Regions from separate parts of the Streptomyces sp. NPDC039480 genome, predicted to be linked through region 2. Evidence: riboswitches for the same ligand, from Rfam matches in the RefSeq annotation. Region 2 holds a riboswitch; each other region holds the start of a gene.
What was found. A riboswitch is a leader RNA that binds a small molecule or an ion and turns the genes downstream of it on or off. The one in region 2 is predicted to bind cobalamin.
Positions count from the first base shown of each region.

Region 1: linked by a shared signal. The riboswitch ahead of metE (5-methyltetrahydropteroyltriglutamate--homocysteine S-methyltransferase) and the one ahead of ACZ56E_RS09560 (ribonucleoside-diphosphate reductase subunit alpha) in region 2 are both predicted to bind cobalamin.
Region 3: linked by a shared signal. The riboswitch ahead of ACZ56E_RS11510 (energy-coupling factor ABC transporter permease) and the one ahead of ACZ56E_RS09560 (ribonucleoside-diphosphate reductase subunit alpha) in region 2 are both predicted to bind cobalamin.

Region 1 covers NZ_JBVITX010000001.1:981,854-984,104, forward strand. Annotated here, with positions in the region: gene metE (5-methyltetrahydropteroyltriglutamate--homocysteine S-methyltransferase) at 1-868, opposite strand, end outside; cobalamin riboswitch at 1,035-1,255, opposite strand; gene ACZ56E_RS03640 (hypothetical protein) at 1,357-2,251, opposite strand, start outside.
Region 2 covers NZ_JBVITX010000002.1:769,346-771,596, forward strand. Annotated here, with positions in the region: gene ACZ56E_RS09560 (ribonucleoside-diphosphate reductase subunit alpha) at 1-1,292, opposite strand, end outside; cobalamin riboswitch at 1,424-1,546, opposite strand; gene ACZ56E_RS09565 (GNAT family N-acetyltransferase) at 1,608-2,108, opposite strand; gene mctP (monocarboxylate uptake permease MctP) at 2,189-2,251, opposite strand, start outside.
Region 3 covers NZ_JBVITX010000003.1:187,339-189,589, forward strand. Annotated here, with positions in the region: gene ACZ56E_RS11505 (energy-coupling factor ABC transporter substrate-binding protein) at 1-406, opposite strand, end outside; gene ACZ56E_RS11510 (energy-coupling factor ABC transporter permease) at 406-1,134, opposite strand; cobalamin riboswitch at 1,165-1,348, opposite strand; gene ACZ56E_RS11515 (APH(3') family aminoglycoside O-phosphotransferase) at 1,452-2,251, opposite strand, start outside.

The DNA of each region.
Region 1 (2,251 bases), on a different contig from region 2:
CCACGGCGGCGAGCGCGTCGAGGTTGGCGGCGGCCGCCCCGGTGAAGTCGAGGGCGAGGCCGTCGACCGGGGCCTTGGCGAGCACCGGCAGGGCGGCGCCGAGCCGGTCGAAGTAGGAGGCGACGAGCAGCTTGGGGCGGTCGGTGAGGGCGCCCAGGTCGCGGTAGGCGCGCTCGGCCGCGTTCAGTTCGGCCGGCGTGCGGTCCTGGACGAGGGCGGGCTCGTCGAGCTGCACCCACTCGGCGCCCGCCGCGCGCAGGTCCGCGAGGACCTCGGCGTACACCGGCAGGAGACGGTCGAGGAGGGTCAGCGGGTCGAAGTCGGGGGCCACCCCGGGCGCGGGCTTGGCCAGCAGCAGGTAGGTGACCGGGCCGACGAGGACGGGCCGGGCCGAGAGGCCGAGGGCCCGGGCCTCCTTGAACTCGGTGACCTGCTTGGTCGAATCGGCGCTGAAGACCGTCCCCGGGCCCAACTCGGGCACCAGATAGTGGTAGTTCGTGTCGAACCACTTGGTCATCTCCAGCGGCGCCACGTCCTGAGTGCCGCGCGCCATCGCGAAGTAGCCGTCGAGCGTGTTCGTCTCGACCGCGCTGCGGTGCCGTTCGGGGACGGCGCCGACCATGACGGTGGTGTCCAGGACGTGGTCGTAGTACGAGAAGTCGCCGGTCGGGACTTCGCCGATGCCGGCGTCGGCGAGTTCCTGCCAGTTCGCGCGGCGGAGGTCGGCGGCGGCGGTACGGAGGGCGTCGGCGGTGACGCGGCCCTTCCAGTAGCCCTCGATCGCCTTCTTCAGTTCGCGGTTGCCGCCCTGGCGGGGGTAGCCGTACACGGTGGCCCGTGCTGCCGCGGCTGCGGGCTTGGTGGTCACGGAGATCTCCTTCGCGAGATGAATCCCTGAGATCCCGGGGACGGGACGAGAGCGCGAAGGGGCGACCGACCGGACGGGGGAGGGATCGCGCGGGTGGCGCGGCCGTCCGTCCGATGTGTGCGCCGACCCGCCCTCGAGGTCACCGGGATATCCGCGCCCGAAAGGGTTCGCGCGCGGACAGCGGGCAGGTCTTCGGACTCGCGGGCACATCCTCCTGGGGGAGGACGCCTACTGGCCGTCGCTTCCCAGGACCGGTCTCCGGTCCCAGTGCGTGTGACGGCGGTCGTTCCCGCTCACCGCTGCGGGGCAGTCCCGGATTTCCACCGGGTTCCCTCTTGCGACGCTCCCGCCTGGCGGACGGGGCGAACCAGCTGCACTGATCACTTTACGACGCCGTCCCCCGGTGGTCCGGATCACGGCAGGATCCGAAAAGTGAGGTGCGACACGCGGGGCCACACACGAGCCACCCGCGACGCCACGCCGGTTGGCTATCCCCGGCACTCCCGCTCCCGGTGACCGGTCCCGCTGAGCAGGTCGACGCGTTGACCCGGCCCCTCCTTGAGGACGTAGAGGGTGCCGTCCTCGGGCGTCCAGTAGCGGGGCACCAGGAAGACGCGGTCTCCGGAGACGTGGAACAGCCGCAGCCCGCCGTACTCGTACGCGTACTGGCTGCCCTTGTCGGTGACGCGACGGAAGCAGCTGCCGCCGCCGCGGATCATCAGATCCTTCTCGCTGAAGACGGCGACAGCCGGGAAGTCGCTGCGCAGGGTCCGTTCGGTCAGCTCCGCCCGGCCGCGGCCCGCGATCGCCGCGTACGTCGACACGGCCCAGAACAGCGACAGGACGCAGATGAAGAGGGTGAGCCCCCAGAGCCGCAGGTCCCGGCGGTCACGCGTCCGGGCGTACGCGTTGAGCGCGAAGCCGCCGATCGCGGCGAGCGGCAGCAGCAGGTCGAACAGCCAGGGGTTGAGCGGATACAGCGGTACGAGGGCGAGGGGCACCGCCCACGCGAACCGCAGCACGCGCACGGCGCGGGCGAGCCGTTCCGGTGCGCCCGCCGCCCAGCGGAGCACTCCGAGCGTGCCGAGCGCGATGCCTGCCGCGAACCAGGCCGGGAGGTAGAGGGCGCCGACGCTGCGCAGCAGGTAGTCGCTGGTCGAGAAGTGGAAGACGGTGTCGCGCAGCCCGAGCGCCTTGGTCTCGGCGTCGGTGCTCGCCCAGCCGAAGTAGAAGAGGACGGCGGTCAGCAGGGTGACGAGGGAGCCGATGGCGCCGACGAGCTCCAGCCAGCCGATGGGGGGCTGGGAGGGGGGTGGGGTGGGCTCTGGGGTGGGGGAGGGCTCCGGGGCGGGGGAGGGCCGGGGTGCTGGGTCAGGGTCGGCG
Region 2 (2,251 bases):
TGGTTGGCGGTGCGGTTGGCGGCGTCCTTGAACGTCATCCAGCCGTTGCCGGTCTGCGCGAGGGTGCGCATCATGCGGCCGTACAGGTCACGGGCCGACATGGTCTTCTTCGCGAGCCCGGCGGCCTCGGCGGCGCGGTAGGCGGCGTCGAACTCCTCGCCCCACAGGTCGACGAGCTCGGGCACGTCGGACGGCGAGAACAGCGACCACTGCTGGTCGGCGGCGACCCGGCGCATGAACTCGTCGGGGATCCAGTGCGCGAGGTTGAGGTTGTGCGTGCGCCGCTGGTCCTCACCCGTGTTGTCGCGCAGCTCCAGGAACTCCTCGATGTCGGAGTGCCAGGTCTCCAGGTAGACCGCGGCCGCGCCCTTGCGCCGGCCGCCCTGGTTCACGGCGGCGACCGAGGCGTCCAGGGTCTTCAGGAACGGCACGATGCCGTTCGAGTGCCCGTTCGTCCCGCGGATCAGCGAACCCCGGGAGCGGATGCGGGAGTACGAGAGGCCGATGCCGCCCGCGTGCTTGGAGAGCCGCGCGACCTGGTGGTAGCGGTCGTAGATCGAGTCGAGCTCGTCCAGCGGGGAGTCGAGGAGGTAGCAGGACGACATCTGCGGGTGGCGGGTGCCGGAGTTGAAGAGCGTCGGCGAGGACGGCAGGTAGTCCAGGCGGCTCATCAGGCGGTACAGCGCGGCCACTTCGTCGAGCGCGCGTGCGCTGCCGTCCTCCGCGAGGCCGCTCGCCACGCGCAGCATGAAGTGCTGCGGCGTCTCGATGACCTGCCGGGTGATGGGGTGGCGCAGCAGATAGCGGCTGTGCAGGGTGCGCAGGCCGAAGTACTCGAAGCGGAGGTCGGCGCCGTCGGCGAGCGCGGCCTCCACGAGCGCGTCGAGCCGGGCCGCGTGTTCGGTGACGAAGGACGCCGTGCGGTCGGCGATCAGGCCCTCGCGGTGGCCGACGGCGATCGACTCGGTGAAGGAGCGCACGCCCTGCGACGCGGCCTCGGCGGTGATGGAGAGGGTGAGCAGCCGGGCGGCGAGCCGGGAGTAGGCCGGGTCCTCCGAGATGAGCCCCGCGGCCGCCTCGGTCGCCAGCTCGCGCAGCTCCGACTCGTCGGCTCTGGCCGACCGGCCGCGCAGCGCGGCGGCGGCGACCCGGCCGGGGTCGGTGTCGGGGAGGTCGGCGGTGAGGTCGGTCAGGGTCCGCAGCAGCGCGGCCCCCGGTCCGTCGGTGCCTTCGGTACCCTCGGCGGTCGACTGTGACAGCGCTGACGCAGGTTCGGCAGGCGCGATGGTCACGTGGAGCTCTCCCTCGCTCGGCTCTGGGCCTGGGGGAGAGGACGGCACACACGGGCGCACCCGGGCAGGGCGGCGTACCGCGTCCACCGGCCCATTCCACGAGGCCCGGACGGTCGGCACCCGGGCCGGACGGCACGGGTGCACTGCCGGCAGGTCTTCGGACTCCGCGTACGACAAATGCGTACACGTCTACCGTTGCGGGACAGTTCCGGACTTGCACCGGATTCCCCTGCGGCGACAGCGAGCATGAGCATACATCTTGTGCCGCGCTCTTGAAGCAGGCCCACATCTTGTGTCGGCTTGCGGGGGCGGTGACTAGAGTTTCAATGCGTACGTCAGCAGTGGCACCGTCTCGATCGGCCTCCAGTCGCGCTCGGGCGTCCGCACGAAGCCGAGGCGCTCGTACAGCCGGTGGGCGGCGTGCATGGACCTCTGCGTGGACAGGACGAGCGCGCCGCGGCCCGCCTCCTCGGCGCGTCGCACGCACTCCCGTACGAGCGTCTCGCCCACGCCCCGGCCCCGCGTCTCGGGGGAGACGGCCAGCATGCGGATCTCCGCCTCGTTGTCCCGCGCGATGTCGGCCATCGGGCCGCCGGCCGGCACGTAGGTGACGCAGCCGAGCACCTGCCCGTCCGCCGCGGCCACCAGGACCTCGGCCGCCGCCGCCCGCGCCGGCACGTCGCGCAGCACCGTGAGATAGGGGTCCTCCGCGCCGAAGTCCAGGTGCCCCTCGGAGAGATAGGCCTGCGCGGTGAGCTCGCCGATGGTCTCGTAGTCCTCGGGTCGTGCCTCTCTGATGCTGATCGTGAAATCCATGGGCGCAGTGTGCAACACGGGTACGACAAAGGGCCGCCGGTTTTTTCCGGCGGCCCGAGTCGCGTGCGCGGTGGTGCGGATCAGTGCCCGGCGCCCGCTGTCGCCTTCGGCAGTTCCTGGACGACGCCGGGGTCGCCGGCGTC
Region 3 (2,251 bases), on a different contig from region 2:
CGGACCGGGGGCCGTCCACGTCGACCGGCTCACCGGAGCCGGTCGACGTGGACGGCCCCACTGCTTCCGTCCCCGCTGCTTCTGGTCGCGTCGCTTCGTCCCGTGCCTGTTCCGCGCCCTGGCGGCGGCCCTTGCGCAGCCCGAAGTAGTACGCGAGGACGCCCGCGCCGATGGCCGCCTGCAGGGCGAACAGCGCCGACTCGACTTCCCCGGACGGGGGTTCGTACAGCGGCGAGAACCATGGATCATAGTCCGGGTCGATCTCGGTGATCGCCGTCTCGGCCTGGGCGTCGGCGCCGGCGAACGGCTCTTCCTCGTCGTCGCCGAGACCGAGCGCCAGGGGAAGGACCGCGAGCGCGGCGACGATGAGGAGCAGCAGTGTGTTGATCTTCGCGTTCCGGCTCATCAGGCGCTGGCCCCCGTCTCGGTCTTCTTCGTCGTGTCCGCCTTCTTCGCGGTGTCCGCCTGCTTGCGCTGCAGCAGTACGCCGAGGCGGGTCAGTTCGCCCTTGCTGGACTGCACGAGCAGACGCATCACCAGGACGGTGAGCAGGCCTTCGCTGACGGCCAGGGGGATCTGCGTGACGGCGAAGATGCCGCCGAACTTGCCCAGGGCGCCCAGGAAACCGCTGCCGGGGTCGGGGAACGCGAGGGCCAGCTGGACGCTGGTGACGCAGTACGTGGTCAGGTCGGCGACGAATGCCCCGAAGAACACGGTGACCATGAGCGGCACGTCGTACCGCCTCAGGAGCCGGTAGACCGCGTAACCCGCCCAGGGGCCGATGATCGCCATGGAGAACACGTTGGCGCCCAGGGTGGTGAGTCCGCCGTGGGCGAGCAGCAGGGCCTGGAAGAGCAGGGTGATGGTGCCGAGCACCGTCATGATCGGTGGCCGGAACAGGATCGCCCCGAGCCCGGTCCCCGTCGGGTGCGAGCAACTGCCCGTCACCGAGGGGATTTTCAACGCGGAAAGGACAAACGTGAAGGCCCCGGAGGCACCGAGGAGCAGCGTGCTCTCCGGGTGTTCCTTGACTTCACGGGTCAGGGAGCGGACTCCGTGGACGACGAACGGCGCGGACGCTACGCCCCAGGCGATCGCGTGCGCCGGCGGGAGGAAACCCTCGGCTATGTGCATGGCTCAGCAGACCCTCTCCAGCACCTCGTGGATGGACAACGTGCCTTGGCCGGTCTCCTGGCTGACGGGTCGTACCGACCGGACTCCGCCTTCCCGGGTACGTGTGCACCCAGTGGCTGCCGCGAGGGCTGGAGCCGGACTTCCCGATCACAGTGGCGAGGGCCGCACCGGCATCACACCGGATTTCCCGAGCACCAAGGCGTGGTGACACTAGTGCGCAAAGATCTGCCTGACAACTTGCACGCGGGTCGCGCCGGTGGCACACCCGAGCGCACACCACCACCGCGTACGCCCCTGCTCAGAGGCTGTCCGCCCGGTCAGAAGAATTCGTCGAGCAGCCGGTAGAAGTCCAGCTTCTCCTTGTCGGCCGCGGTCGCCGTCTGCTCCTCGTACCGCCGCAGGAACCGTTCGGCGTACTCGGGTCCGAACCAGGGGTCTTCCTCGTGCGCCAACTCCCTTACGAGTATGGCGAGATCGGTGTGCCGGTCCGCCCTGCCGAGGCGGACGACGTCGATGACTCCGGTGACGCGGCAGGTGTCGGGGTCGAGGAGGACGTTCTCCGGGGTGAGGTCGCCGTGGGTGACGACCAGGTCCTCCGCCGCCGGGCGGGTGCGGCGCAGTTCGTCGAGGAGGCGCTGCCCGGTCCATCCGGCGCGCTCCTCGTCGAGATCGTCCAGGTCCAGCAGGCCTTCGGCGACGTGGTGTGCGGCCTGCTCCATGGTGACCGGCAGGGAGCGGTCGAACGGGCAGTCCTCCAGGGGCAGTCGGTGCAGGGCTCCGGCGAGGTCGGCGAGCGACTCGGCCACGGCGTACCGCTGCTCCGCAGGCCACTCGTCGGCGGCCGGTCTGCCGGGCACCGCCTCGGTCACCAGCCACGCCGTGCGGTCGTCGGCGCCCCGCTCGACGATGCGCGGCACCGGGATGCCCCGCCCGGCGAGCCAGGCGAGGCGGTCGGCCTCGCCCTGCAGGTCGGAGGGTGATCCGTCGTGCGTGACGGGGGCGGTCTTCACGTACAACTCGGGTTTGCCCGCGTCCGCTCCGGTGAGGCGGTGCACCCCGGCGCCCGATGCGCCGTTCGTCGCGCGGGTCCAGCGGTATGCGGCGTACCTCTGTCTCA